3 regions of the Pseudarthrobacter sp. efr-133-R2A-89 genome follow, and region 2 is predicted to be linked to each of the others. Evidence: predicted binding sites of a transcription regulator. Region 2 holds the regulator's gene; each other region holds the start of a gene.

Region 1 (10,156 bases), on a different contig from region 2:
GCCACGAGTTCCGGGGCACAGACGTAGGCGATGTGCTCATCCACCAGGTGGCCGCCGAGTTCCAGCGCGACATCCGCCACCAGGCCGGCCCGGATCACGGCGCCGTCGGGTTCGTACAGGTAGCCCTCCACCGGTCCCACCGGTGCCGTGGGGCCTGCGCCGAAATCGTTGCCGCTGGTCAGCTCGGCCGCACCTTCCTGGCCAAGGACCAGGGCGGCGCGGCGCACCCCCGGCCTGCTGACGGCGTTGAACCACAGGGTTACCTCGGTGACGTCTCCGGCTACCGACACCCACTGGGCTTCGCAGCCGGCGGGCACGGATTCGTGCGGCATGCCGGGCCCCATCTTGACGCCCACCGCCTTTCCTGACGCCGCGAGCGATTCAACGAAGGACAACGGCGGTGAGAACGCCTCCGGGTCCCAGATCCGCTTGGTGCCGGACGTGGACGTGACCCGGCGTGCTGGATCCAGCCACACGCCGTCGACCCCCTCCAACGGCACGGCTGCCGCATCCGCGTGCACCACGGTGGCGTTGGGGAAGGGGATCAGGTTCACCGTGGCGCAGGCCGCCGTGGTCTCGTCCATTTCGACGGCGGTCACATTGAGGTCAAGGGATGCCAGGGCCAGGGAATCGGCGCCCAGGCCACAGCCCAGGTCCGCCACGTGGCTGATCCCGGCGGCGGCGAACCGCTGTGCGTGGCGCGCCGCGACGTTCAGGCGGGTGGCCTGCTCCAGGCCTGCCTGGGTGAAGAGCATCTGGCGGGCGAACTCACCGAACTTCGCCTCGGCCTTGGTGCGCAGGCGTGACTGGGTCAGGACGGCGGAGACCAGCCCGGCAGGATGGCCGGCCTTCCGGAGCGCGGAGTTGAGTTCGAAGGAATCCTCGTCGCGGTAGGGGCCCAGGGAGGCCAGCAGCTCCCAGCCTTCGGGGGTCAGCAGGGGTGCGATCTGGTCCTGGGGAGCGTGAGCCATGGGTTCCAGCCTAGTGGAGGAGCGGATGCCGGGTTGCCGATAGTGTGGACACCATGGATGAAACCGCAGCCCCCGGGGACACCGGCGAACACGAACCCAAGGAACGGGGTCCTGCCCGGTTTGCCCGCCCGGTCCTGATCGCCGCCGCCGTGGTGGCCGTGGTGTGCATCGCGCTCCTGGTGATCATCTTTGTCCTGGACACGTTCAACGCCACCGTCTATTCGGTGGGCGGCAACGACATCTCGGACAACACGCAGGAAGCCCGTGATATCCGCGGACTGTACGACGGCGCGCGGGCAGGGAGCATCTTCTTCCTGGTGGCCGCACTGCTCGCCGCAGCCGCAGCGGCCTGGGTTCTGTTCCGGGGCCGTAAACAGGGTGGCAGCGATGCCGACGGCGGCGAAGACGTGGACTTCGACGATCTGGGCCGCTGAAGCTGCCTGAGGCTCGTTGCGGGTCCCGAAACCGTGCTTAACGGAATACGCCGATGACGAAAAACTGGCACTCGCCTTGACCGAGTGCTAACCCTTACATAGAGTTTCAATTAGCACTCTCCCCCGGAGGGTGCTAACACATGAAGAGCTGCCAGCCAGGCTGCTGCCGGCACCGCGACGACGGTTTGCCAGCCACGGCGGAAAGCTTTCCAGTCCACGAATTTGCTGACGAAAAGGAGAGGTCCGAGTGTCGGTCTCTATTAAGCCTCTTGAGGATCGTATTGTTGTCCGCCCGCTCGAAGCCGAGCAGACCACGGCTTCCGGCCTGGTCATCCCGGACTCCGCACAGGAGAAGCCGCAGGAAGGCGAAGTTGTTGCAGTAGGCCCCGGCCGCTTCGAAGACGGCAACCGCGTTCCTGTCGACGTAGCCGTCGGCGACGTCGTCATCTACTCCAAGTACGGCGGAACCGAAGTCAAGACCGGCGGCACCGAGTACCTCGTGCTGTCCGCCCGCGACGTCCTGGCGATCGTCGTCAAGTAACTCTTTCGGATCCCCGTGCCGCCGGCCACGCTTATGCTGGCCGGCAGTGCGGGGTTTCTGTCTTTGAAAGGACAAAACCATGGCAAAGCAGCTTGCGTTTGACGACGCTGCGCGCCGGGCCCTCGAGGCCGGCATCGATAAGCTCGCCAACACCGTCAAGGTGACGCTCGGCCCCCGCGGCCGCAACGTCGTCCTGGACAAGAAGTGGGGCGCCCCCACCATTACGAACGACGGCGTCACCATCGCCCGCGAAGTCGAACTGGACGACCCCTACGAGAACCTTGGCGCCCAGCTGGCCAAGGAAGTCGCTACCAAGACCAACGACGTTGCCGGTGACGGCACCACCACAGCCACCGTCCTGGCACAGGCCCTGGTCAAGGAAGGCCTGCGCAACGTTGCCGCCGGTGCTGCCCCCGGCCAGATCAAGCGCGGCATCGAGGTCTCGGTTGAAGCCGTCGCCGCCCGCCTGCTGGAGAACGCACGCCCCGTCGAGGGCACCCAGGTTGCCAACGTTGCCGCCATCTCGGCGCAGAGCGACGAAATCGGCGAACTCCTCGCCGAGGCTTTCGGCAAGGTGGGCAAGGATGGCGTCATCACCATCGAAGAGTCCTCCACCACCCAGACCGAACTGGTCCTCACCGAGGGCATGCAGTTCGACAAGGGCTACCTGTCCCCGTACTTCGTCACCGACGCAGAACGCCAGGAAGCTGTCCTCGAGGATGCCCTGATCCTGATCAACCAGGGCAAGATCTCCTCCATCCAGGAATTCCTGCCGCTGCTGGAAAAGGCGCTGCAGAGCTCCAAGCCGCTGTTCATCATCGCCGAGGACGTCGACGGCGAGGCCCTGTCCACGCTGATCGTCAACCGCATCCGCGGCACCCTGAACGTCGTGGCCGTCAAGGCACCGGGCTTCGGTGACCGCCGCAAGGCCATGCTCCAGGACATCGCCACCCTCACCGGCGCACAGGTTGTGTCCCCGGAACTGGGCCTGAGCCTGGACACCGTTGGCCTGGAGGTGCTCGGCACCGCCCGCCGCATCACCGTCACCAAGGACAACACCACCATCGTCGACGGCGCAGGCTCGGCCGAAGACGTTGCGGCCCGCGTCGCGCAGCTGCGCGCCGAGCTCACCCGCACCGACTCCGACTGGGACCGTGAAAAGCTCCAGGAGCGCCTGGCCAAGCTGGCCGGCGGCATCGGCGTCATCAAGGTGGGTGCTGCCACCGAGGTTGAGCTGAAGGAAAAGAAGCACCGCATCGAGGACGCCGTATCCTCCACCCGCGCTGCCCTCGAAGAAGGCATCGTGGCCGGTGGCGGCTCGGCCCTGATCCACGCCCTGAAGGCACTGGATGAGGACCCGTCCGTCAAGGCACTCGAAGGCGACGCTGCCGCTGCCGTGGGCATCGTCCGCCGCGCCCTGGTCCAGCCGCTGCGCTGGATCGCCCAGAACGCCGGCTTCGACGGCTACGTCATCACCTCCAAGGTGGCCGACCTCGAAACCAACAACGGTTTCAACGCCAAGTCCGGCGAGTACGAGGACCTGATCGCTGCCGGTGTCATCGACCCCGTCAAGGTCACCCGTGCTGCCCTCCGCAACGCGGCCTCCATCGCCGCCCTGGTTCTCACCACCGAGACCCTGGTCGTGGAGAAGCCGGCCGAAGAAGACGAGCACGCAGGCCACAGCCACTGACCCTGCCCGTCTTCCCCTGCAGAAAACCGGTCCAGCATCTGCTGGGCCGGTTTTTTGTGCACCCGGGGCCGCGGGTCAGGTTGCGGCCATCTCCGACGTCTCAACCCCGCCCGCCCGTTCGTACACCAGCGAGACCGCCCCTTTCGGGAAGCTGCGTACCGGCTCGGCGAGGCGGTACGACGCCGGGACGGTGCCGGCGTCGAACAGGCGTTTGCCCTGGCCCAGCGTGACCGGGTACAGCCAGAGGTGCAGCCGGTCCAGCACATCAGCAGCCAGCAGCGAGCGGATCAGGACGCCGCTGCCGAACATGTGCACCTGCCCGTACTCGTCCCGGAGGCGTCGTGCAGCCCGTTCATCCGGCAGGACGGTGGTGCCGGCCCAGCCTGGGGTGGACAGGGTGCGCGAGACCACGAACTTTGGTACCCGGTTGAGCGCATCAGCAATGTCCCCTGCCTGGTGCGGCCAGTAGGCCGAAAAGATGTCGTAGGTCCGCCGGCCGAGAAGCAGGGCATCCATGCGGCCAATCTCTGCGGGGATGGCGGCGCCGGCCTCGTCGTCGGACACCGGTGCCTGCCAGCCGCCGAAGGCGAACTCTCCGTGGGTGTCTTCCTCCCGGCCGCCGGGAGCCTGGTAGACGCCGTCGAGTGTGATGAACAGGTTTGCCACGATGAATCCCATGCGTCCAGTGTGGGAGGGGCCTTGGGCGCTGTCCAGAGCAGGGAGCCGGCGCGTGGCAGGATGGTGCCATGCTGCTCCTCGAGCTCGTCAAGACCTCGGACGCCGTGGCGTCCACCCCCTCCCGCCTGGCGAAGGTCGATGCACTGGCGGACCTGCTGCGCCGGCTTGAGCCGGCTGAGATTCCGACGGCGGTGGGCTTGCTGTCGGCGAAGCCCCGGCAGGGCCGTGTTGGCGTCGGGTGGCGCAGCGTGGCGGCTTCGAAGGCCGAACCGGCCCTGGAAGCAAGCCTCACTGTGGCCGACCTCGACGCGGCCCTGGACACGCTGCTCGCCACCGCGGGGGCAGGTTCGGCGGCCAGTCGCGCCGCGACGCTCGGGAACCTGATGCGGGCTGCGACGGCGGGGGAGCAGGCTTTCATCTCCGGCGTCCTGCTCGGTGAGCTGCGCACCGGCGCCCTCGACGGCGTCCTGACCGATGCCGTGGCCCGCGCTGCGGAGAGGCCCGTCGCTGCCGTGCGGCGTGCGGCGATGCTCTCCGGGGATCTTGGCGGGACCGCCCTGCTCGCCATGACCGGGACCGCGGCCGAGCTGGAGGCGGTGGGCCTCCTCGTCGGCCGCCCCGTGCAGCCCATGCTTGCCGCCACGGCCGCCAGCCCCGGCGAAGCCTTGGAGACCACGGGGGAAGCCTCGGTGGAATACAAGCTCGACGGCGCCCGGATCCAGGTCCACCGGTCCGGCGCCGAGGTCAGCATCTACACCCGCAACCTCGCCGATGTCACGCACCGCCTCCCGGAGGTGGTCGAGCTGGTCCGCGGGCTGCCGGTGCAGGATGTGATCCTCGACGGCGAGACCCTGGCCCTCGACGAAGACGGCGGCCCGCGGCCGTTCCAGGAAACCATGGCCCGGTTCGGCGCGGATGCCGTGCGGGAAACGGTGCTGCACCCCTGGTTCTTCGACGTTCTGCACATCGACGGGCGGGACCTGCTGGACGAACCGTTGTCGGTGCGCATCGACGCGTTGGAACGGATTGCCCCGGCCCATCGGATCCCGGGCGAAATCACGGCGGACCCGGAGGTGGCTGAACGGGTGTCCCGCGACGCGTTGGCTGCGGGTCACGAGGGCGTGGTGGTGAAGGCCATCGGGTCCGCCTACGCTGCCGGACGGCGGGGATCCAACTGGGTGAAAGTGAAGCCGGTGCTCACCTACGACCTGGTGGTGCTTGCCTGTGAGTGGGGGTCGGGCCGCAGGACCGGGCTGCTGTCGAACCTGCACCTCGGCGCACTGGACCCGGACGGGGACTTCGGCGAACCAGGCGCGTACGTGATGGTGGGGAAGACCTTCAAGGGGCTCACCGATGAGCTGCTCCGCTGGCAGACGGAGAAATTCCAGGAGCTCGAGGTGCGCCGCACCGCCGGCACCGTGTGGGTTGAACCGGTCACCGTCGTCGAAATCGCCATCGACGGGGTCCAGCAGTCACCGCGCTACCCGGGCGGGATCGCCCTGAGGTTCGCCAGGGTGAAGCGCTACCGGGACGATAAATCCCCGGCCGAAGCCGACACCATCCGGACCCTGCGCGCCTTGCTGCATCCCTAGCGGACCGTATCCCGGGGGCTGCGCAGTTGCCGGGCGATCAGTGGCGGAGGCCGCTCCGTTGGCCCTGCACGCTGTGTGCCGTTGCACCGGGCCGCCGCCGGGCCACCAGCCGGTAGAAGAGAAGGACCGCGACGGCGGCCACGACAATGCCGACGAGGTTCAGCAACAGCTGCAGGGCCGAGCCGGCCGCCTTCGGATATTCACCCAGCACTAAGGCAACGGCAACGTACCCTGCGGCCGGAACCGTGGTCACCGAAATGAACACGCCGATCAGCGCCGCCGAGCGCCGGCCGATGATCGACAGCATGCCCGCGATACCCGCCAGGACGGCAACGATCAGTGAGTAAGGGCCTGGATGGTAGATGAATTCGACGGCCGAACCCGTGTCCAGGGCATCCCGCGGAAAGAGGCCCAAGGGGATGGACAGCCATGCAGTCAATGCCGCCAGCAGCATGGCAACGGGGAACCCGACACCCAGGGCAATGGCAGCACGGCGGCCAAGCTTCCACTGCCGGGTGGCCAGCGAAACGGCGAGGGCCACCAGCGGCCCGAACTCCGGACCCACCGCCATGGCACCCACAATTGCAATGGGCGAATCGGTCACGATGCCGATTCCGGCGAGCTGGGTCGCCAGCACCAGGAAGGCCAGGAAGTTCCACGTGAGTCTGGAGTCCTCGCCGGTTTGGCGCGTGACGTCGTCCCAGATCACCGCGTCCGCGCCGTCCCCGGGCGCGGCATGCTCCGCCCGGTCAGCACTGCTGGAGAGCACGAATTCCGGCGTCGTCATGGCGACGGATCCCACGTCGCGGATCTTCAGGACCTGGAGCTTCTCCAGGAGTTCCTCCACGGATTCCCTGGCGACCTGGACCTCGATGACGTCGCCCGCCGGCACCACGGACGCGCCGGGAACCACCGCCACGCCCGCCGTTCCCACCTGGTCCCGGCAAGTCTTCACCGTCACCGCGGACAATTCTCCGGGCACGCAAATCCGCAATTGGACAATCACGCCGGCTCCCTTCCACACCTCGGCCCAGCTTAGTTCGCGCCGGACCCTGGATTGGCCCTTCCAAACGCCGGTGCGTAGGCTTAATGTTTTGGCTGGCCGGCGGCGTGAGGGGTTTTGGAGTGTCGAAGACAGGAACCCGGACGGCGCCGGAGCCACCGGGACCCGCCCCAGGCCGCGACCGCAAACCGACCTTCCGGCCGGAGGTCCAGGGTTTGCGTGCACTGGCGGTCCTCATGGTTGTGGCCTATCACGTCTGGTTGGGACGCGTGTCCGGCGGGGTGGATGTCTTCCTGCTGATCTCGGCCTTCCTGCTCACGCTCTCCTTCGTCCGCAAAGCAGAGTCCGGCCAGCCCTTCCGGCTGATGGCCCACTGGCTGCACCTCTTCGAGCGCCTGCTGCCGGCCGCCGTCGTGGTGATCCTCGGGGTGCTGGCCGGCACATGGCTGATCCTGCCCCAGGGCCGATGGCCGCAGGTCCTGGACCAAGCCTGGGCCTCGCTGTTGTACAGCCAGAACTGGCTGCTGGCTGACGCCGCGGTGGACTACTACGCCCAGGACCACGCAGGAGCCAGTCCGCTGCAGCACTTCTGGTCGTTGTCCATCCAGGGGCAGGTCTTCATCCTGTGGCCGCTGATCTTCGCCGCAACCGCCGCGCTCCTGCCCGCCGTCCGCCGGATTCCCCTGCTGGGCCGCGCGGCCTACCGGGGCCTGCTGGCCGTGGTTTTTGGCGCGGTGTTCGCCGCGTCGCTGGCCTACTCGATCGACCAGACCGCCACCAACCAGGCCTACGCATACTTCGATACCGGCGCCAGGCTCTGGGAGTTTGCCCTCGGGTCGCTGCTGGCGCTGGCGTTGCCGTACCTTCGGCCCGGCCTCGCACTGAGGGTGGTCCTGGGCTGGATGGGGCTCGCCGGCATGGTCTCCTGCGGATTGCTCCTCACGGTCGACAGGTCCTTTCCGGGCTATGTGGCACTCTGGCCCACGCTGGCTGCCGCTGCCATCATCGTCGCCGGGCAGTCCGGCAGCCGCTTCGGCGTGGACAGGCTCCTGAGCAGCCGCCCGGCCGTCGCCTTGGGCGACAACTCCTACGCCCTCTACCTTTGGCACTGGCCCCTGCTGGTGCTGGCGCTGGCGGCCACGGGGGTGGAGGCGCCGAACCTCAAGCAGGGCCTCGGGATCGTTGCCGCCGCCGTCGTGCTGGCTTTCCTTACCACCCGTTTCGTTGAAAAACCGTTGCGCGACTGGCACTGGCCCAAGCTCCGGGCGTGGCGCACCGCCGTCGTCATAGTTGCCTGCGGTGCGCTGCTGGCCGGTCCCGTCGCCGTCTGGCAGACATCGCTCACCGCGGAGGAAAGCGCGACGGCGGCACAGCCCCGGGAGCTGACGCCGGGTGCGTTGGCGCTCACCCCGGAGAACGAAAACGTGCCGGCTCCCCGGGCAAGGACCATTCCCGGCCCCACTGCCCTGGACAACGACTGGGCCGGAATCGACTCGCCCTGCACAGGTTCGAACGCCACGGACGACCCCATCCTGGAAGGGTGCCGCCAGGAGCTGCCGGAAGAACCGGCCACCAAACGCATCGTGGTGCTGGGGGATTCGCACGCCCAGCAATACCTTGCCGCGCTGGCTCCGGTGGCCGCAGCACGCGGTTGGGAACTGGTGACATTGCTCATGCCGGCATGCCGGTTCGGCGCGGAATCGGAAACCCGCAACGCGGAATGCAATGCCTACAACAGGTCCAGTTCCGCCTACGTCCTGGAACATCGTCCGGATGCTGTCTTCACGGTGGCGTCGCTAACCCATGAGGACGCTCCCTTCGAAACGGAGGTGCCCGGCTACCTTGCAGGAGTCGCTCCGTTCGCCGAGGCGGGAATCGAGATCGTGGGCATCCGGGACAACCCCAGGTTCACCTTCAACATGCCCCAGTGTGCGCAACGCAACGGCGCTGCCGCACCGGCCTGCAACCCGTCACTGGCCGAGTCCCTCGTGGAGCCCTCACCGCTCGAAAACTACCGCGGCAAGGTGCCGGGCCTCCACCTGATGGACATGAGTGACTTCATCTGCGCCCGCGGCGTCTGCCCTGCCGTCGTCGGGAACGTCTACGTCTACAAGGACGACAACCACCTGACCCGGACCTACGTGGAGACCATGATCCCCATGTTCGAGCAACGCCTGCTGGCCGCAACGGGATGGAGCTGAGTGCGGTTGCTCACATTGCGGGCCCGGAATAGGGGGATCGGGCCGGAGGTTCTAATATTTAGTCAACACTTTCTGCCCACGGAACGCCGTATCCCACGGTGGTCCCGCAAGAACGTCTGCACAGGCCAGTTCCGTAATCACGGGCTGGTCATCGGCTGCAACCCCTACCCGTGACCCAGCAACCAAGGTAAGAGGCGCACTCATGACCGAGCCCGAACACAATCCCTTTGGCTTCATTGGCCTGACCTACGACGACGTCCTGCTCCTGCCGGGCCACACCGACGTCATCCCCTCCGAGGCCGATACCTCGTCGCGGATCTCCAAGCGGATCAGCGTGCAGACCCCCCTGCTGTCGGCAGCCATGGACACCGTGACGGAATCCCGGATGGCTATCGCCATGGCCCGCCAGGGTGGCTTGGGCGTGGTGCACCGCAACCTCTCCATCGCCGACCAGGCCGACCAGGTGGACCGGGTCAAGCGGAGTGAATCGGGCATGATCACCAACCCGCTGACCATCCGCCCTGAGGCCACGCTGCGGGAACTGGATGACCTCTGCGCCCACTACCGCGTGTCCGGCCTTCCCGTGGTGGACGAGGACAACCGCCTGCTGGGCATCGTTACCAACCGCGACACCCGCTTCGTGCCGGACTCCGACTTCCCGCTGCGGCTGGTCAGCGACGTCATGACCAAGATGCCCTTGGTCACCGGCCACGTTGGCATCAGCCGCGACGAAGCCTCCCACAAGCTGGCCACCAACAAGATCGAAAAGCTCCCGCTCGTGGACGAGCAGGGCCGGCTCAAGGGCCTGATCACCACCAAGGACTTCACCAAGGCCGAACAGTACCCGCTGGCCACCAAGGACGACGAAGGCCGCCTCCGCGTGGGTGCAGCCATCGGCTTCTTCGGTGACGGCTGGGAGCGCGCCATGACCCTGGTGGACGCCGGGGTGGACGCCCTGTTCGTGGACACCGCCAACGGCCACTCCCAGGGTGTGCTGGACATGATCCGCAGGCTGAAGTCCGATCCTGTTGCCGCGCACGTGGACA
Region 2 (9,382 bases):
GGCCTGGACCTTCGCCACCTGCGGGCAGATCGCGATATCGCCCAGCATGCCTTGGGGGGTGGGCCGCCCCGGGGTTCCGGGTGTGAGTTCGTCCATGGGGACCGAGAGCACATCCGTGGCGCCGGGTTCGTCCATCAATTCAATGTGCAGCTTTTCCATGGCCGGTTCGTCCACCAGGAGGATGGACAGCTCGGCCTGCGGATGGATGTAGAGCTGTTCAAAGATGTACCGCGACAATGCAACGAGTTCAGCTTCTTCGACGTGGACGCCGGACTCGTTGTTCACCTCGATGCTCACGCGTGTTCCCCCCGCTTTTCCCGGTTGACTGAGTGCTTGACGCGGTTCCGCTGGGCTTCGTCCCAGATGCTGTAGGCGTTGACGATGTCCCCCACCAACCGGTGACGGACGACGTCCGCGGCGTCAAGGACGGAGAAGTTCACGTCCTCGATGCCCTGCAGGATTTCCTCCACGATCCGCAGACCCGAGCGCGTACCAAACGGCAGGTCCACCTGGGTGACGTCTCCGGTGACCACCATCTTGGAGCCGAACCCGAGACGGGTCAGGAACATCTTCATCTGTTCCGGCGTGGTGTTCTGTGCCTCGTCAAGGATGATGAAGGCGTCGTTGAGTGTCCGGCCGCGCATGTAGGCCAGGGGTGCCACCTCGATGGTCCCGGCGGCCATCAACCGCGGGATGGACTCGGGGTCCATCATGTCGTGCAACGCATCGTAAAGCGGCCGGAGGTATGGATCGATCTTGTCGCTCAGCGTTCCGGGCAGGAACCCAAGGCGCTCCCCTGCCTCCACGGCGGGGCGGGTGAGGATGATGCGGCTGACCTCTTTTTGCTGCAGGGCCTGGACGGCTTTGGCCATGGCCAGGTAGGTCTTGCCGGTGCCCGCGGGGCCGATCCCGAAGATCACCGTGTTGGCGTCGATCGCGTCGACGTAGTTCTTCTGGTTCAGCGTTTTGGGCCGGATGGTCCTGCCGCGGCTGGAGAGGATGTCATGGGTCAGGACGTCCACGGGGTTCTGCAGTGACTGGGTGCGCAGGAGCGCCACCAACTGCTGCAGCACGGCCGGGGTGATCACCGTGCCGCGGGCCACGAGGCCACGGACCTCCTGGAGGAGCCGCATGATACGGGGGACGTCGCTGGCCGGTCCGCTGATGGAGAGCTCGTTGCCGCGCACGTGGAAGTTGACATCCGGGAATTGGACTTCGATGAACCGCAACGCCTCATCGTGGCTGCCAAGTGATTGAACCATCTGGTCCGAGTTCTCAAACAGGACAACTTCGGTCCTCGTGCCCGGCAGTGAGTGGGGAAACTCCCCCGGGCTGCCGTCGCCTGTGTTGAGCCGGCGCTTACCATTTGCTGATTCAGTCATGGTGCTGGCCCGCAGGCCTGTGGTCCCCTCGAAGTTCTTCAATCCAATTTTCCGCGCTGGAAGGGGCGCCCGTTGCACGGTGCTCCTTGCCCAGCGATCCCTTCATCTTACGCCAGCAGCTGGCGGCTACGCGTACCGGCCGGCTGCTGAACGTCCTGCGGTGCAGCCGTTTGATATCAACTTCATATCGGCCTCATATCGTTCCCGTTGCAGTTGGGGCGCGACGGCCACAGAACCGCTGCTGGGCCTTACCGCTGTGTAATGCTGGAAATCCAGCAACTGCTGGGACTTCCAGGCCGCCAGGGGATCGGCCCGCCACGCCACGAAAGGACAAGGGCAGGACAGTGCCGGATACCTCTGTGCCCAAAAGGGCAGGCCGAACGAAGGGCCCCTTTCGCCCGGCTGTCCTGGCAGGCGTCCTGGTGCTTGTTCCCATACTGGCAGGCTGCACCGCAGAGGGCGGCCCATCGCCGACCGGCACGCTCGCCTCGGTCCCGGCGTCCGGCGGGACCATGCCGGATGCACCGTCCACCAGCGCTCCGCTGGAGACCACCCAATCCTCCAACAAGGCGCCCGTGTACTGGATCGGCCGCAGCGGCGGCAACATCTTCCTCTACCGCGAATTCCGCGACGTCCCGGAGCAGGACAACCCGGTGACGCGCGCGTTGCGGGCCATGATGTCGGAGAAGCCGCTCGATCCTGATTTCTTCACGCCATGGCAAAATCCGGACAAACTGGCCACCTCGATTTCAGGCAAAGACGTCATCACCGTGGACGTTTCGGCTGACGCGTTCAACAGCAACCTCGACGCCGACATGGCTGCCCGCGCCATCCAGCAACTGATTTATACGGCCACCGCGGCGGCCGCCAGTTCGGGGCTGATTGACACCAGCCAGCAGGTCCGGGTCCGGATCCTCGTGGACGGGCACACGGACTACGTCGCTTTCGGCAAGGTCCAGTTGGGCGCCCTGATGACCCGTGCCGCCGGCCTGGTGGCGCCGGTCTGGATCATCGACCCGCAGGAGAATACCGAAGTCCCGGCAGGCAGCGTGAAGATCACCGGGCGCAGCACGTCGCCGGGAGCCAAGCTCCACTGGCAAATCCTGCAGGTGGCGGACAACGGCGGCGGCAAGACGCCTTTCCTGACCGGCGAAACGACGGCGGCCGCGGAACAGGGCCAGGCAGGGGCCTTCACACTGGCCCTTAACCTGCCGGCCGGTGATTATGAACTCCACGTGGCGCAGGCCGGGTCCGGTGGAGAGCCGGACCGGAACGAGGACACCCGGTCCTTTAAGGTGCGGTAGCCCAGCGTCCCAGGATGTCGCTGGCCAGCACGACGGCGGCCGGGCCGGCAGTGGAGGACCGCAGGACATGGTGCCCCAGCAGGGCCGTCACCGCGCCGTTGTCACAGAGCTTGGTCACCTCGCGGGGACTGATGCCGCCTTCGGGGCCAACAATCAGCAGAATCTCGCGGGGCCCGGTGCCCGCGCTCCCCCGCCATCCTTCAAGGACGGTTCGCAGGGGCCTGACGGCGTCTTCGTGCAGGATGACGGCCAGGTCCGCGGCCGCCACAGCGTTGCAGAGCCCGGACGTTTCGACGGCGTCCCGGACCTCCGGAATCCAGGCGCGGCGGGCCTGCTTGGCGGCCGCGGCAACGGCCGACTGCCACTTGGCGTGGGCCTTGGCGGCCCGGTCCCCCTTCCAGCGGACGATGGACCGTTCCGACTGCCAGGGTATGACGGCGTCGATGCCCAGTTCCGTTGCCGTCTCAATGGCCAGTTCGTCCCTGTCGCCCTTGGCCAGTGCTTGCGCCAGCACCAGCCGGACCTCGGGCCTGTGTTCGGCCACCACGGTCCCGCACTCCACTTCCAGTGCGGTGGACGATGCCGACGCCACCTTGCCGGTCATGCGGACGCCGGCGCCGTCCACTATGTCCACGGCCTCCCCGGGCGACAAGCGCTTTACGGTGACTGCATGCCGGGCTTCGGGTCCCTCCAGGACAAAGACCTGGCCGGGCGCCAGGCCGTCCAGGGAGCCGGGGCTGGCGAAGAATACGGGGTTGCTCACCGCTACAGGTTACCGAGCCGGTCCCGGAGCTTGGCGAACATGCCGCCGCTGGCGGCGAGCTTACCCTCAGTAATCTGTTCCCCGCGGAGCTTGGCGAGCTGGCGCAGCAGGTCCTCTTGCGCGGCGTCGAGTTTGGCGGGAGTGTCCACCTGGAGGTGGACCTTCAGGTCTCCGCGCCCGTAGCCCCTCAGGTGGGTGACGCCCAGCCCGCGAAGGGTAATGACCTCGCCGGACTGCGTGCCGGGCTTGACGTCGATCTCCTGGCTGCCGTCGAAGGTTTCCAGGCTGACGTCCGTGCCGAGGGCAGCCGCTGTCATGGGGATGTGCAAGGTGGCGTGAAGGTCATCGCCTTCGCGGACATAGGTGGCGTCGTTGTTGACCCGGATCTCCACGTAGAGGTCGCCGGCGGGGCCACCGGCGGGGCCGGCTTCGCCCTGCCCGGAGAGCTGGATGCGGGTTCCGGTGGCAACGCCGGCAGGGACCTTGATGGTCAGTGAGCGGCGGCTGCGGATGCGGCCCTGGCCGCTGCATTCGTTGCAGGGATCCTTGATGACCGTGCCGAAGCCTTCGCAGGTGCCGCAGGGGGCCGCCGTCATGACCTGGCCAAGGATGGAGCGCACTGCCCGCTGGACCTGGCCGCTGCCGCCGCAGATATCGCAGCGCTCGGGGTGCGTGCCGGGGCGGCAGCACGATCCGTCGCAGGTGGGGCAGACGACGGCGGTGTCCACTTCGAGCTTCTTGTTGACGCCAAAGACGGCGTCGCGGAGGTCGATCCGGACGCTGATGAGCGCGTCCTGGCCCCTGCGCACCCGGGAAGCCGGTCCGGACGTGCCGCCGGCACCGAAGAAGGTGTCGAAGATGTCCTGGAATGCGAATCCCTGGCCCGCGTACCCCGCGCCGCCGAAGCCGTTGTCTGTTCCGTTCTCGTTGCCGGTGGTGTCATAGATGCGGCGCTTCTGGGGGTCGGAGAGGACCTCGTAGGCGTGAGTGACTGCCTTGAAGCGTTCCGACGCGTCGTCCCCGGGGTTTACGTCGGGGTGAAGGGTACGGGCCAGTTTGCGGTAGGCCTTTTTGATCTCTTCGCCCGTAGCTTCGGGGGAGACTCCAAGGACGTCATAGTGGCTGCTCAAAGTTCGTATCTCTTCCTTGTTGTACTGCGTGCAGTTGGGTCCGGTGTCCGGTCCTGATGCCGGACGTGGTCCGGTAACGAAGGATCAGGGCCCCAAAATCCTGGAAAGGTAGCGGGCCACGGCCCTGACGGCGGCCATGGTGGTGGGATAGTCCATCCGTGTGGGGCCGAGGATCCCTACCTTCGCGGCGCTGTCAGGGCCATAGCCTGTGGCCACCACGGACGCCTCTGCGAGGCCGTCGTAAGGGTTCTCGCGTCCGATACTGACGGCCACGCCGCGGTGGTCCTGCGCCATTTCGCTCAGCAGCCGCAGCATCACCACCTGCTCCTCGAGTGCTTCGAGCACCGGGCCGATGCTGAGTGGAAAGTCTACGTTGGACCGGGCCAGGTTGGCCGTTCCGGCCATGACCATCCGGTCTTCCCGGCTGCTCTGGGCCAGGACCTCCAGCCCAAGTGCCAGTGCGTGCGCGGCCTGGCGCTGAGGGTGCGGTGCGGCGGCGACGACGGCGGGCAAGGCCTGGGCGAGGCGGCTCAGCGACGTGCCGCCCAAGGCCCCGAGGAACCGGGTCCGCAACTCCGCAAGCGCCTCGTCGCCGAGGTCCTGGCCGACGTCGATCACACGCTGCTCAACTTTGCCGCTGTTGGCAATCAGCACCACCAGTACTTTGCGCGGCGCCAGCAGCACGAATTCAATGTGGCGGACCAGGGCCCTGCTCAAGTGCGGGTACTGGACCACTGCCACCTGGTTGGTCAGCTGGGACAGAAGACGGACCGTGCGGTCCAGGACGTCGTCGAGGTCGTCCGCGCCTTCGAGGAGTGATTGGATGGCCCTCCGCTCTGCCGCCGACAAGGGCTTGACCGCCGAGATTTGGTCCACAAACAGGCGGTAGCCCTTGTCCGTGGGTATCCGTCCTGCGCTGGTGTGCGGCGCGGTGATCAGGCCCTCGTCCTCCAGCGCCGCCATGTCATTGCGGATCGTGGCGCTGGAAACACCGAGATGATGACGCTCCACCAGCGCCTTTGAGCCGACGGGCTCGCGGGAGTGGACGTAATCCTCCACGATCGCCCGCAGCACTTCCAGTTTGCGTGGCTCGCTCACTCTCCACCTCCATCCACGGTCCGGGGCGCGTGCCCCGTCCGGTGCCGCCCAGGGGTTAGCACTCGACATGCCTCAGTGCTAACAGTCTATTATGCCTCGGCCCGTTGTTAGCATTGGTACCGCTCCGGGCGAAACTCCGGGGGTGAGGACCTAGCGCGAGGCGGATCGAATCCATGGACTACCAGAACTGGGGCCCCCGCGGGATTTCCGCCCCTAGCCGGACCGAACTGCCGGAAGTTCCCGTGGAGCGCGGCATGGTGCTGGAGGAAGTCCAGTCGGGCTGGGTTGGAGCTGTCACCCGGGTGGAGAAATCGGGCGGAATGCACGTGGTGGCCCTCGAGGACCGGCGCGGAAAGTCGCGGTCCTTCCGGCTGGGGTTCGGGTTCCTCCTGGAGGGACAGCCGATCCGCCTGATGCCGCCGGCGCCCGCCCGCGCGGCCGCCGGTCCCGCTGCGGGACGGACCGCTTCCGGGTCGGTTCGGGTTTCCGGACAGCGCGCCCAGGTGGCAAAAGCCAGCCGGATCTGGGTGGAAGGCAAGCACGACGCCGAACTGGTGGAGAAGGTGTGGGGAGACGACCTGCGGGTGGAAGGCATCGTCGTCGAGCCCCTGCACGGAATCGACGACCTCACGGCCGCCGTGGCGGACTTCAGGCCGGGACCTGGGCGCCGGCTTGGGGTCCTCGTGGACCACCTGGTGCCCGATTCCAAGGAATCGCGCATCGCCGACGCCGTGATGGCCTCCCCTGGCGCCGCCGGAAATGTCCTGATCGTCGGCCACCCCTACGTGGACGTATGGCAGGCCATCCGCCCCGCCGTGCTGGGCATCCAGCAATGGCCGGCAATTCCCCGCGGGCAGGACTGGAAGACCGGCATCCTGAAGGCCTTTGGCTGGCCGCACTCCACCAAGGAAGATATTGGCCTGGGATGGCAAAAACTCCTCGGCGCCGTCCGCACGTACGCCGACCTGGAACCATCGCTGCTGGGACGGGTTGAGGAAGTGATCGATTTCCTCACCGTGCCCTGAAAGCCGCTTCCGCCCCGCGACCCAGTATTCTGGATACTGCGATGCCTTGATTTTGGCAGCGTTGCACCGAGTCCCTAATAGTCGTCAGCACCACTTGCACCCCCGAAGGAAAACAGACTGTGGCAGAAAACGCACGTGATCACAGGGATGGCCAAGGCCGTTCCGAGTACCATGGCGTCCCCGCCAACGCGCTGCCGCTCACGGCCAGCGAAGACCGCCAGTGGGCCACACTGGCCCACTTCGGCGGGATCCTGGGGTGCATTCCGTCCCTGCTGATCTACCTGATCTTCCGGGACCGCGGACCGTTCACAGCACAGGAGTCGAAGGAAGCGCTGAACTTCAGCCTGCCGCCCACCATCGCCGCGGTCCTGGCCAACATCCTGGTGTTCATTCCCTACGTAGGCAACATCTTCGCCGTCATCGCCACGCTGATCTGGGTTGCGCTGACCTGCTTCTCGGTGGCCGCAGGGATCCACGTCAACCGGGGCCAGCCGCACCGCTACCCGTACAACCTGCGCTGGATCAAATAGTCCCCAGCGGCTCCCAGCCCTCGCAAGCTCAAGCCGGGGCCCTCGCCGCTGTCGGCCCACCCAGCGTAATCCAGCCTTCGCAAGCTCAAGCCGGGGCCCTCGCCGCTGTGGGCCCACCCAGCGTATTCCAGCCCTCGCAAGCTCAAGCCGGGGCCGTGCTGCGGTTAGTCGGGCAGGATCCTGCGGACCACGGCGTCCGCCAGGAGCCGGCCCTTCAGGGTGAGGACCAGCCGTCCGTGGAACGCCGCGGCCGGTTCCACCAGTTCGTCCGCGATCAAGCCCGCCACCTCATGGCGGCCCAAAGTGCTGAGCGTCGAGACGTCGAGGCCTGACTGCAGCCGCGCCTCCAGCATCACCCGCTCCAGTCTCCTGGTGTCCGAATCGAGGGTTTCGCGGCCCGCAGCCGGCGACAGGCCCTGCGAGAGCCGGTTGGCGTAGGCCACAGGGTGCTTGACGTTCCACCACCGCACGCCGCCCACGTGTGAGTGGGCGCCGGGCCCTATCCCCCACCAGTCGTCGCCCCGCCAGTAGGCCAGGTTGTGCCGGCAGGCCTGCTCCGGGGTCCGGGCCCAGTTACTGACCTCGTACCAGCCCAGCCCGGCTTCGGTGATCAGCTCGTCGGCGAGCTCGTACTTGTCGGCGTGGTCGTCGTCGTCGATTCCCGGGACCTCGCCGCGCCGCATCTGTGCGGCGAGCTTGGTGCCCTCCTCGACGATCAGCGCATAGGCGCTGATGTGGTCGGGCTCGTACGACAAGGCTGTTTCAAGGGAATACCGCCAGTCGGCCAGGGACTCACCGGGCGTGCCGTAAATCAGGTCCAGGCTGACGGCAAGGCCCGCCTCCCGGGCCCACCGGACCACCTGCGGAACCCGGCTCGGGGTGTGGGTGCGGTCCAGGACCTTCAATACGTGCGGGACGGCGGATTGCATGCCGAACGACACCCGGGTGAAGCCGGCTTCCTTGAGGATAGCGAGGGATTCGGGCGTGACCGAGTCGGGGTTGGCCTCGGTGGTGACTTCCGCACCCTCCTCGATTCCCCACTGGTCGATGGCGGCACGAAGGATCATGGCGAGATCGCCGGCCGGCAGGAGTGTAGGGGTGCCGCCGCCGAAGAAAACGGTGCTGAGCTTGCGTGCCGGGACGCCGGAACGCTTCAGTACCTCCGCGGCCAGCCCCACTTCCGAGACGGCCGTCCCCGCGTAGGCATCCTGGGAAGCGCCGCCGCCGAGTTCCGTTGCCGTATACGTGTTGAAGTCGCAGTACCCGCAGCGCACGGCACAGAAAGGGATGTGGACGTACAAGCCGAAGGCCCGGCCCGCCGCACCCTCTGCTGCCTGCGCAGGCAGCAGACCGTCCGACGGCGCCGGGTCGCCAAGGGGAAGAACGCTGGGCATCAGCGGGTCCCCCGGTGCGCGGTGGTCACTTCTTCTTGGCCTTGTCCTTTGAATCGTCCGTGGTGAGGGCCGCGATGAACGCTTCCTGCGGAACTTCCACCGTGCCGACCATCTTCATGCGCTTCTTGCCTTCTTTTTGTTTCTCCAGCAGCTTCCGCTTACGGGAGATGTCGCCGCCGTAGCACTTGGCCAGGACGTCCTTGCGGATGGCGCGGATGCTTTCACGGGCGATGATCCTGGAGCCGATGGCCGCCTGGATGGGCACCTCGAACTGCTGCCGCGGGATGAGTTCGCGCAGCTTGCCGGTCATCATCACGCCGTAGGCGTAGGCCTTGTCCTTGTGCGTGATGGCACTGAACGCGTCCACCTGTTCGCCCTGCAGCATGATGTCGACCTTGACCAGGTCGGCTGCCTGGTCGCCGTCGGCCTTCCAGTCCAAGGACCCGTAGCCGCGGGTCTTGGACTTCAGGATGTCAAAGAAGTCGAACACGATCTCGGCCAGCGGGAGGCGGTACCTGATCTCCACCCGGTCCTCGGACAGGTAGTCCATCCCGCCCAGGACGCCGCGGCGGGCCTGGCAGAGTTCCATGATGGCGCCGACGAATTCGTTGGGCGCCAGGATGGTGGCGGACACCATGGGTTCGCGCACCTCCGCGACCTTGCCTGTGGGGTACTCGCTGGGGTTGGTCACCTGGACCACCTTCTTGTCCTCCAGGGTGACCTCGTACTCAACGTTCGGTGCGGTGGAGATGAGTG
Region 3 (10,156 bases), on a different contig from region 2:
CGCCCGAAGGCTTCGATGTCCTGGCCACCACCGCCGGCGCGGAAGTCGCGGCCTTCGCCAATGAAGAGAAGTGCCTGTACGGCGTGCAATGGCACCCCGAGGTCAAGCACTCCGCCTACGGCCAGCAGGTCCTGGAGAACTTCCTCTTCAAGGGCGCCAAGCTGGAACCCAACTGGACGACCGGCAACATCCTCGAGGAGCAGGTGGAGCGCATCCGCCAGCAGGTGGGAGACGCCCGGGTCATTTGCGGACTCTCCGGCGGTGTCGATTCTGCCGTGGCCGCCGCCTTGGTGCAGCGGGCAGTGGGCGACCAGCTCACCTGTGTTTTCGTTGACCACGGACTGCTGCGCGAAGGCGAGGCAGAGCAGGTTGAGCGTGACTTTGTCGCCGCTACCGGCGTGAAGCTGTACGTCGCCAACGAACAAGAGCGCTTCCTTTCGGCACTGGCAGGTGTCAGCGATCCGGAAACCAAACGCAAGATCATCGGCCGTGAATTCATCCGCGCTTTCGAAGAAGCGGAACTGGCCATCATCGCCGATGCTGCTGCCCACGGCGAGAAGATCAAATTCCTGGTCCAGGGCACCCTGTACCCGGACGTCGTCGAATCCGGCGGCGGCGAAGGTGCTGCCAACATCAAGAGCCATCACAACGTGGGCGGCCTCCCGGAGGACCTGCAGTTCGAGCTCGTTGAACCGCTGCGTGCCCTGTTCAAGGACGAGGTCCGGGCCGTGGGTGCACAGCTCGGCCTGCCGCAGGAAATCGTCGGCCGCCAGCCCTTCCCCGGCCCCGGCCTGGGTATCCGGATCGTCGGCGATATCACCAAGGAACGGCTGGACCTGCTCCGCAAGGCGGATGCCATCGCACGTGCCGAACTGACCGCCGCCGGCCTGGACGACGAAGTCTGGCAGATGCCCGTTGTGCTGCTCGCCGACGTCCGCAGCGTGGGCGTCATGGGCGACGGACGCACCTACGGCCACCCGATCGTGCTCCGTCCGGTGTCCTCCGAGGATGCCATGACCGCCGACTGGTCGCGCCTGCCCTACGATCTCCTGGCCCGGATCTCCAACCGGATCACCAACGAGGTGGACGGCGTCAACCGGGTGGTGCTTGACGTCACCAGCAAGCCGCCGGGAACCATCGAATGGGAATAGTCCCCTGAGAGGCCGGCCTCCGCCAGCGGAGGCCGGCCTCTGTTTTTCCCGGGAGAATCCCCGCAATTTCCTGTGCTCCAGTGTTGCGGTCGCCAAAGTCCGGCACCGGAGCGGCTACTCTCGAATCTATGCCGGTATGGTCCAGGGCGTCACGTGCAAACGCAGAAAAGAAGGCAGAAGTGTCAGTTGGTCAAGGCCACCCGGAAGGCTCGGAAGAGCTTCGCAAATGGCTGTCCGGGCTTAAACCCTTCACTGGCGCGGACACGATGCTGCGCTTCACCAAGACTCCCGAAGGCTCCATCGACCTCACCTCGGCGCATCCCTCGGGCCTTGCCCAGCTCATGGCAGGGCGCCGCACACGCCTGTCCACGCTGATCCGGGACCGCCAGCAATACGTCGTGGCCGCCAGGGCATCGCGCAACATCAGGTCAAAGATCTTTGAGCTCTCCAACGACCGCGGCATCGACGCCGGGTACCTGTCCGCCGGCACTGTGGTGTGGACGTCCGCCGTCGGGGGCAAACCCCAGCGCGTGTCCGCCCCCGTCATGCTGACCGCCATCTCCCTCACCGTCCGCCCGGGCGAGGACGACTTCGAGCTGCAGCTCACCGAGCAGGCGCACATCAACCCTGCACTGGTACGCCACCTGAAGAACATCCACGGGATCGTCTTCGACGTCAACGCCGTGACCCGCCTCGCCTACAGCACCGCCCGATTCGACCCGCAGCCCGTCCTGGACCGGTTGGCCACGCTGATCCGGCCCATCCATGGCGCGGAAACCCAGCACAACCTGCTCGTTTCGACCTTCGCCGATCTCTCCGGCAACCTGGACGACCCCTGGATCAACGACTCCCACCCCATTGTGTCGGCTCTGGCGACCGCCGCCGGGGGCGAAGTTGTGGACGTCGAAGACCCGGACCCCTCGCGTTTCCCGCACCTGGACAACAGGCATCCCAAGGACGAGCTGTTGCTGCTGGACGCGGACACGGACCAGCAGTATGTGATTGATGCGGCCCGAGCCGGGGACTCCCTCGTTGTCAGCGCCCCGCCGGGTACCGGCCAGACGCAGACCGCGATCAACACCATCGGTGCCCTGGTGGACGCCGGGAAGACGGTGCTGGTGGTTGGTGACCGCCGGGCCAGCCTGAATGAAGTCTCCGGCCAGCTCGAATCCCTGGGACTGGAATCCATCCTGTTCCAGCTTTCCGGGAACGTCACGGCGCAGCAGCTGAAGGGCCAGCTGGTGCGGGCGATCGTCCGCAACGAAAAGTCCTTGGAACCGCAGTTGGGCAATCTGCACACCACCCTGACTGAGCACCGGCACGCGCTCATGGACCACGTGGCGTCGCTGCACAACGTCCGGGACCGGTGGGGCTGCTCGCCCTACCAGGCCATGCAGTCCCTCGCGGAGCTCACCTCGATCCATCCGGCGCCGGCCACCACCGTCCGGTTGAAGCGCAGTGTCCTGGACAGCATCCGCGACCGCGAGGAGCTGGCCGGAAGGCTTCGCCGTGCTGCCGAACTGGGCAGCTTCAGCAAGGCCGCAACCACCAGCCCCTGGCACGGCGCGCGGTTGCTGACCCGGAAGGAAACCGAGGAAGCGCAGGATCTGGTCCGCTCCGTGGCCAAGAGCCTCCCGGTGCTACGCGACCGCATGGACGCCGTCGCCGAGCACGCTGAAATCCGGCTGGGGGAGTCCTTTGCGGAATGGGGCGAGCAGCTCGAGCTGCTGGTTGCCGTCCGCGGCAGCCTGGACAAATTCACGCCGGACATCTTCGATCGGCCCGTGACGGACCTGATTTCCGCCACGGCCCCGTCAGCGTGGCGCCGTGAGCGCGGCATCGAGATGACGTCCATGCAGCGTTCCAGGCTTCGCCGGGTGGCCAAGGAATACGTGCGCCCGGGCGTGCACATCGCCGATCTGCACACATCCCTGGTCCTGGTCCAGGAGCAGCGCGCCCTTTGGGCCGGTTACGCCACCACCCAACGCCACCCAGCGGTGCCGTCCGGCCTGGCCGAAATGATCGCCATGTACCGGTCGCTGGACGGGGAGCTGGAACAGTTGGGCCAGGCGCTCCGGCACACGGAAGCCGGCGGATCCCTCGCCGCTGCGCCCTATGGCCAGCTGATGGAGCGGCTGGAACGCCTCGTGGCGGACACCGACACCCTCAAGACGCTCCCCGAACGCACCCTCCTGATCGAAAACATGCGCGAGCACGGCCTGGGCGAACTCTTGGCAGACCTTGCGGAGCGGGAAGTCCCGGAACGGTCCGTTGCAGCCGAGCTGGAACTGGCTTGGTGGCAGTCCGCCCTTGAGGCCATGATCAGCGGCGATGACTACCTGGCCATGTCCGACGGCGACGCGCTGCGCCAGCTTGAGGCCGAGTACCGGTTGGCGGACAACGCCCACATCGCCAGCGGCGCCGCACGCCTTCGCTGGGACTTGGCGGAACGCTGGCGCGGAGCGATCGCCGAACAGCCGCGCCAGGCGGGCCTGCTGCGCAGCCTGCTCAAGGACGGCCGGGTATCACTGCCGTCCCTGACCGCGCAGGCCCCCGACCTGATCGGCACCCTGGTTCCGGTGTGGTCTGTCAGCCCATACCTGATGACCGGTCTGCTCCCGGCGGAGCAACACTTCGACGCCGTCGTGATCCTGGATGCCGAGGCCACGTCGCTGCAGGCCGTCCTGCCGTCGATCGCCCGTGCGCGCCAGGTGATTGCGTTCGGCGACCCGCGCATCGCTTCGCCCCGGACCTTTACCGTGGGCGTGGAACGCCTCGCCGCCGGTGAGTCCGCCCACCACAGGGTGGAGAGCGCCTTCACGGCTCTCTCTGCGGTGCTTCCGGTCTGGCGGCTGAACGTCGTGTACCGGGCTGTGGACGAGGACCTCGTCCTGCAGCTGAGTAAGAACTTTTACGACGGCGGGCTGCGCCGGCTGCCCGAAGGCCAGTCGGCGACGGGCCTGGACCGGGCGCTGCTGGTGGAGTACCTGCCTGACGGCACCGGCCTGCCCAGCGCCGACCACGAGGGCGTGGAGTCGGTGGTGGCTGAGGTCAACCGGGTGGTCGAGCTCGTGTTCGAGCACGCCCGCCTGCGTCCGCGTACTTCGCTCGCCGTGGTCACCGCGAGCCTGCGGCACGCCGCCAGGATTGGTGAGTCCATCCGCCTTCAGCTGTCCAACCAGCCCGGGATGGCCGGCTTCTTCGGTGCCGGTCCTGAGTCCTTCAGGGTGGTGGACCTGGAGAGGGCCCAGGGACTGGTCCGCGACCACGTTATTTTCTCCCCAGGTTTTGGGCGCACCCCGCACGGCCGGGCGCTGCACAATTTCGGACCATTGTCCGCGGAAGGTGGCAGGGAGAAGTTCGCCCTGGCCATGACGCGGGCGCGCCGGTCCATGCATGTGCTCACCTGCTTCCGGCCCGAGGACCTGGACCATACCAGGCTCACGCACGGCGCGGTGGACCTGTACACACTGCTGAACCGCGAAATTTCGGGTAACACCGACCTCGGAACTCCCGCCTCCCGGGCAGCCGCCAGCGAACAGGCACTCGGCGCGGACCCGCTGGTCGCCGACTTGGGTGACCGGTTGCGCGCCCGCGGCGCCCGGGTTTGGCACCAGTACGACGGCGCCATCGACGTTGTGGCCGCGGCTGACCCGCTGAACACCATGGGCAAGGACGACGCCGACCTGCCACGACCGGTGGCGATCGAGTCCGACGGCACCAGGCAGTACCGCACCATGAGCGTTCGGGAACGCAGCAGGCTCCGCCCGCAGCTGCTGGAACGCCTGGGATGGCGTTATATGCCGTTGTGGACCATCGAGGTCTTTACCGACCCGTCGTCCTGTGCCGACCGCATTGCCGGGTACCTCGGCCTGGAAAACCTGGTGCTGCCGGGCAGGACTGCGCCCTCGGCCGGATTCCTTGACGACGACGTGGACCAGGCGCTCAATGGGATCGATGCGGCGCCGGCCACCGGTGTTGCCTATCTGCCGCGGAACGCCAGTGGCGGGAACCGGAATGACTCCGAAGACCCCGACGTGGGCATCCGCCCCAGCCAGGGCCGGCGCGCCGGTGGCCTGGACACCACGGAGGCCAACGGCATGGCCGCGGAAGACAGCGTCTCCGACGTCAATGTTTCCGGCCTCAGCGCCTCCAACGACAACGTTTCCGACAACAATGGGCCCGCGGAAAATCGGGCCGGAGAAGATATGAGCGAGAACGAGAAGACGGAAGCGGTAACTGACGGCGGAACTCCGGCAGGTGCGCCCCAGTCCGCTCCGGCGCCAGGGCGGGCCACCGCAGGTACCGACGCTGTGCTGCCCAGCAAGGCCGCGGAAGACGACGCCCGCAGCTGGGGCGACCGTGAGGACGACCACGACGCCTGGCTGAAGGAACAGAAACCGCCGCACTGGGGCTGACCCGCAGCAAGGCCTCCAGGCCCGGGCAACCCGGAGGTTGTCCAGGAATCGTATCCGGGGTGTCACGGCGGACCCACCAGGACGAAGAAGAGCCTGCCCTGCGTTGACGCTCCAGCCAGCCGGGATGACTGTTCCGCGTTTGCTCCCACCACTATCAACCCGTCGGTCTCCGTTGTACCCAGCCATTGGCCGCTCTGGCCGCCCTTGTTTGAAGTCCAGAGCACGGGAACCGCAGACGCCAGCACCTCTGATGGGCCTTGCTGGTCAAACCCGTTGGCAGATGTGAGCACCACATTGACCAACTGGCCCGGGGACACCAGCTGAATGGAAGACGGGTCCGCCATGCGGAGCGGAACCGCGGCCGAGCCCGGAGGCGTCCCAATGAGGAGGCCCGGGCCCAGGAGCTGGGCGTCAGTAACGAGCTGGCCTTTTCGCAACGGTCCAGCGAGCTGTTTCCCGGCGGCTGCGGCGGTGTCTTGGAGGAAGCCCTCCGCGACCATTCCGGGCGGCACATGAACGCTGGCCAAATCTGCCGCCGTCACAGCGGTACCTGCCGGAAGATCCCGCGCAGCAGCGAGTGCTGTTACGGTCGGGAGCGGAGCCGGCGTCAGTTGATTGACGGCGGTGGCCGCCGCTGCACACAGGAGAAGGGCGGCGGCCAGGCGGCGGTTGCGGCCCAGCCAGGAGGCAACCTGCGCCGGGATGGGGTGGTTGGCCTTGGCGGGGCGGCTGGCAGTACGGGACGGGGTGGGAATCCGGAGGCTGTTGCGGCCACGGCGTGGATATGCAGGCATGCGCCCACGCTATTGGCGGCCGAAGCGGCACGACAGTGCTGGTGGCGGCTATGTGGACAAAGGCGGCCGGCGCCAGGAGGCGCCGGCCGTCGTCGTCATCAGTGCGTGGGGCTAGTTGGCCGCCGCTGCCGGGGCGGGCGCTGCGGCAGGCGCCGCCGGCGCCGCTGCCGGGGCGGGGGAGACCGAGCTGCCCTTGGAATCGCGTGAGTCGGTACGGTAGAAACCTGAGCCCTTGAAAACCACACCCACGCTGTTGAACTTCTTGCGCAACGTGCCCTCGCATTCGGGGCAGGATGTCAGGCTGCTGTCCGAGAACGACTGGACGATGTCGAAGGCGTGGCCGCAATCCTTGCAGGCGTAAGCATATGTTGGCACTGGTGCTCCTCCTCTTGGGCAAACGAGAGGTCCCGTGCTGCCACCCGGTAATCCGTTAGCAGTCGCAGGGCCTGAGTGCTAATTCTATCACTGCGCCCGGAGGGGACCGGGTTCAGCGGCCACCCGGCAGGCCCCGGTACCCGGACGGCATCAGGACACCCGGGACCGGGCGGTCGAATTCCTCGGCAGGAATCCGCCCCGCGGGAAGCAATTCATCGTCGTAGATAACAGCGGCCAACGGTATTTCCTTCCCGGCGGTGGCCAGATGCCCAAGGAAGGTGTCGTAGTATCCGCCCCCCTGGCCGATCCTGTTGCCTGACAGGTCCACGGCGGTGGCGGGAATGATGAGCGCCGCTGCGGTCCCGGCGACCTCGGGCCCGTGCCGGGGCCCGGCGGGTTCCAGGATGGGCGCGTGCAAGCTGCGTTCGAAGCTGGTATCCGGGGTCCAGAACACCCAGCTCAACTCCCGGCCCGGCTCGCATACCGGAAGCAGGACCTCGTGGCCGCTGCCGCGCAGCGCATGGACCAGCGGCATGGTGGGCGGTTCCTTCCCGACACCCAGGTAGACGCATACGGTTCCCGGGCGCCCCGCGGTGACGGATGCTGCCCAGGCTTCCCCGTGGCGCGCCAGGTCCGACCCGGCGGCGTCCAGCTCCGCCTCCGTCCGGGCGGCCCGCCGGCGCCGGTGGGCCGCCCGGATCTCGTCCTTGGCGGGATTCGTCGTCTCCTGCATGGTGTCCTTCCTCGGTGCCTGGCGTTCCACGGCATCACAGGCGGATGACGGCCTGCCGTGCCGGTGGTTACTGAAATGCTTGACGCTGACGCTAGATTAGTCCGGTGACTACCAGTAACCCCAGAGTCCGCAAAGCCGTCATCCCAGCAGCGGGCCTGGGCACCAGGTTCTTGCCGGCCACCAAGGCAATGCCGAAGGAAATGCTCCCCGTCGTGGACAAACCTGCCATCCAGTATGTGGTGGAGGAAGCCGTCCATGTGGGCCTGAACGACATCCTGATGATTACGGGCCGGAACAAACGTGCCCTGGAAGACCACTTCGACCGCGTGCCCTCCCTCGAATCGACCCTCGCCGACAAGGGCGACACCGAGAAGCTCGCCTCCATCCAGGCAGCCAGCCAGTTGGGCGACATCCACTACGTCCGGCAAGGCGACCCGCACGGCCTGGGCCACGCCGTACTCCGCGCCAAACAACACGTCGGCGACGAAGCCTTCGCTGTCCTGCTGGGTGATGACCTCATCGATGCACGCGACGAACTGCTGAGCACAATGATCGACGTGCAGGCGAAGACCGGTGGCTCCGTCGTCGCCCTCATCGAGGTGGAGCCCGCACAGATCAGTGCCTACGGCTGCGCCGACGTCCAGGAGCTGGACGGCGAAGGGTACGTCCGTGTCAACCGGCTCGTGGAGAAGCCCTCACCCGAGGAAGCACCGTCCAACCTGGCGCTGATCGGCCGCTACGTCCTGCACCCCGCTGTCTTTGATGTCCTTGAGCACACCGCACCCGGCCGCGGCGGCGAGATCCAGCTGACCGATGCCTTGCAGGAACTCGCGTCCGGAGACGGCAAGGGCTACGGGGTCTTCGGCGTGGTGTTCCGCGGCCGCCGCTATGACACCGGGGACAAGCTCAGCTACCTGAAGGCCTGCGTCCAGCTGGCCGTCGACAGCGATGACCTGGGCCCCGGCCTGCGGGAGTGGCTGCCCGGTTTCACCGCCGGCCTTTCCAGCTGACGCCGTGCGTACCGGTCCCATCTGGCCGGTCACCCTCGAATGCGGTGACCTGGTCCTGCGGCCCATCCGCTACCGCGACAAAAGGGAATGGACCGAGGTGCGGTCCAGGAACAGCGAGTGGCTGGCGCCCTGGGAAGCCTCCAACCCTGAACCCGGAGGCGGGCTGCCCGACTACCGGCACATGGTGCGCTCATTGAACGCGCAGGCAGCCCAGGCCACGGCGCTTCCATTCGTCATCACCGAGCGGACCCCGGGACTCCGGAATCCGGCCATCGTCGGCCAGCTGACCGTGTCCTCGATTGTGTGGGGTTCGGCCATGATGGCCACTCTGGGGTATTGGGTGGATCAAGCCCGGGCCGGCCGGGGGATCGCGCCCACCTCCGTGGCCCTGGTGACTGACCACTGCTTCCGGACCCTGGGCCTGCACCGGATGGAAATCAACATCCGGCCGGAGAACGGGCCCAGCCTGAGGGTGGTGGAGAAGCTGGGATTTCGGGATGAGGGGTACCGGCCCCGTTTCCTGCACATTAATGGCCGGTGGGCGGATCACCGTTCGTTTGCCTTGACCTCCGAAGAAGTCCCGGCGGGCCTGCTGGCGCCGTGGCTGGCGTCCCGGCCGTCATAAATCCATCGGTTTGTGGACAGGGGTACGACACACCGGGGCTAATGCGGCCTGAGCAGGCATGATGCTCATACGGTTTTGAGTGTGGACTTCCCCCTTAGCAGCTCAGTGATCCTCGTGGTTGCCGTCGCGCTCTGGATCCTTTGGGTCGCCCCGTACGTCCTCCGGAACCGAAGGCGCCAGGTCCAGGCCGCCGGCGACTTCCTGGCAGACGTCCCCGCCGATGAAAAGCCGGACCAGCCCGCCGGCAAAGTGTTGAACGTCGTCGCCCAGCAGGAGAAAGCCATGGAACCCAGGAAGAGTGCCGCAGCCGCTGCCGGCGCTGCCAGCACCCCGCCCGCGCCCCGGTTCCGCATCCGGTATGGCCGGACGGCATTGGCGTTGGCGGGTCTGCTGTGCTTGGTGACAGCGTTCATTTCAGGCGTCCTCCTTCCCTTCGGTGTGGGATCGGCGGCCCTTCCCCTCACCGCCTTTGCGCTGGCTTTCGGCGCGGTGGCCCTGCTCCGCTGGCTGGCTATCCGGGACCGCAAAGCGAAGGTCAACGCGGCCTTCCGTGCCGCCATGAGTGCGCCTTCCCGGCGCCAGGAGCCGGAACCCGTCACCGTGCCCAAACCCGACGCAGCTCCGGCCCGGCCGGAGAGCCCGTTGTTTGATGCCGAAGCGGGTGAGGCCAAGGCCAAACCGCTCACTGCTGTGGAACTGCGTGAGGCGGCCCTCGCCGTCGCCGTTGCCGCCGGTGACACCAGTGCTGCCGCTGCGTCGGCAGGCGCTCCCGCGGGAACTCCGTGGGAGCCGGTCGAAGTTCCCAGGCCAACCTACGTTGAGGCAGCAAAGGCTGAGCGGCCCGAGCCCCTGCCGCTTGAACTGCCGGAGGCTCCGAAGGCGGTTGGCAAACCGTCGCTGAAGCAGGGGGCTGCCGGTGGCGACGCCCCGGAAGTCGCGTCCCAGCCAGCGGGTTCACCTCAGTTGACCAAGGCGCAGAGTGCCTTGAGCAACCTCGACGACGTCCTCCAGCGCCGCCGCGCGTAGGCGGCCGGCAAGCATTCCTACCGG

The links. The regulator HrcA, encoded in region 2, represses chaperone genes, less so after heat shock. The targets are predictions, from matches to a motif close to TTNGCACTCGNNNNNNNCGAGTGCNAA.
Region 1: the regulator HrcA is predicted to act here: its motif matches at 1,470-1,496, upstream of groES (co-chaperone GroES).
Region 3: the regulator HrcA is predicted to act here: its motif matches at 6,794-6,820, upstream of QRM95_RS17240 (FmdB family zinc ribbon protein).

What each region holds. Positions count from the first base shown of each region.
Region 1 covers NZ_JARVSE010000010.1:289,346-299,501, forward strand. Annotated here, with positions in the region: gene QRM95_RS17135 (THUMP-like domain-containing protein) at 1-971, opposite strand, end outside; gene QRM95_RS17140 (hypothetical protein) at 1,025-1,405, shown strand; gene groES (co-chaperone GroES) at 1,653-1,946, shown strand; gene groL (chaperonin GroEL) at 2,026-3,636, shown strand; gene QRM95_RS17155 (dihydrofolate reductase family protein) at 3,712-4,314, opposite strand; gene QRM95_RS17160 (ATP-dependent DNA ligase) at 4,383-5,906, shown strand; gene QRM95_RS17165 (DUF389 domain-containing protein) at 5,944-6,867, opposite strand; gene QRM95_RS17170 (acyltransferase family protein) at 6,996-9,110, shown strand; gene guaB (IMP dehydrogenase) at 9,313-10,156, shown strand, end outside.
Region 2 covers NZ_JARVSE010000001.1:315,818-325,199, forward strand. Annotated here, with positions in the region: gene ybeY (rRNA maturation RNase YbeY) at 1-297, opposite strand, end outside; gene QRM95_RS01465 (PhoH family protein) at 294-1,382, opposite strand; gene QRM95_RS01470 (GerMN domain-containing protein) at 1,802-2,686, shown strand; gene QRM95_RS01475 (16S rRNA (uracil(1498)-N(3))-methyltransferase) at 2,673-3,449, opposite strand; gene dnaJ (molecular chaperone DnaJ) at 3,452-4,579, opposite strand; gene hrcA (heat-inducible transcriptional repressor HrcA) at 4,664-5,677, opposite strand; gene QRM95_RS01490 (DUF3097 domain-containing protein) at 5,851-6,702, shown strand; gene QRM95_RS01495 (DUF4870 domain-containing protein) at 6,822-7,232, shown strand; gene hemW (radical SAM family heme chaperone HemW) at 7,397-8,626, opposite strand; gene lepA (translation elongation factor 4) at 8,652-9,382, opposite strand, start outside.
Region 3 covers NZ_JARVSE010000010.1:310,895-321,050, forward strand. Annotated here, with positions in the region: gene guaA (glutamine-hydrolyzing GMP synthase) at 1-1,151, shown strand, start outside; gene QRM95_RS17230 (AAA family ATPase) at 1,280-5,569, shown strand; gene QRM95_RS17235 (RcpC/CpaB family pilus assembly protein) at 5,632-6,363, opposite strand; gene QRM95_RS17240 (FmdB family zinc ribbon protein) at 6,475-6,738, opposite strand; gene QRM95_RS17245 (5-formyltetrahydrofolate cyclo-ligase) at 6,851-7,471, opposite strand; gene galU (UTP--glucose-1-phosphate uridylyltransferase GalU) at 7,576-8,481, shown strand; gene QRM95_RS17255 (GNAT family N-acetyltransferase) at 8,486-9,106, shown strand; gene QRM95_RS17260 (hypothetical protein) at 9,212-10,132, shown strand.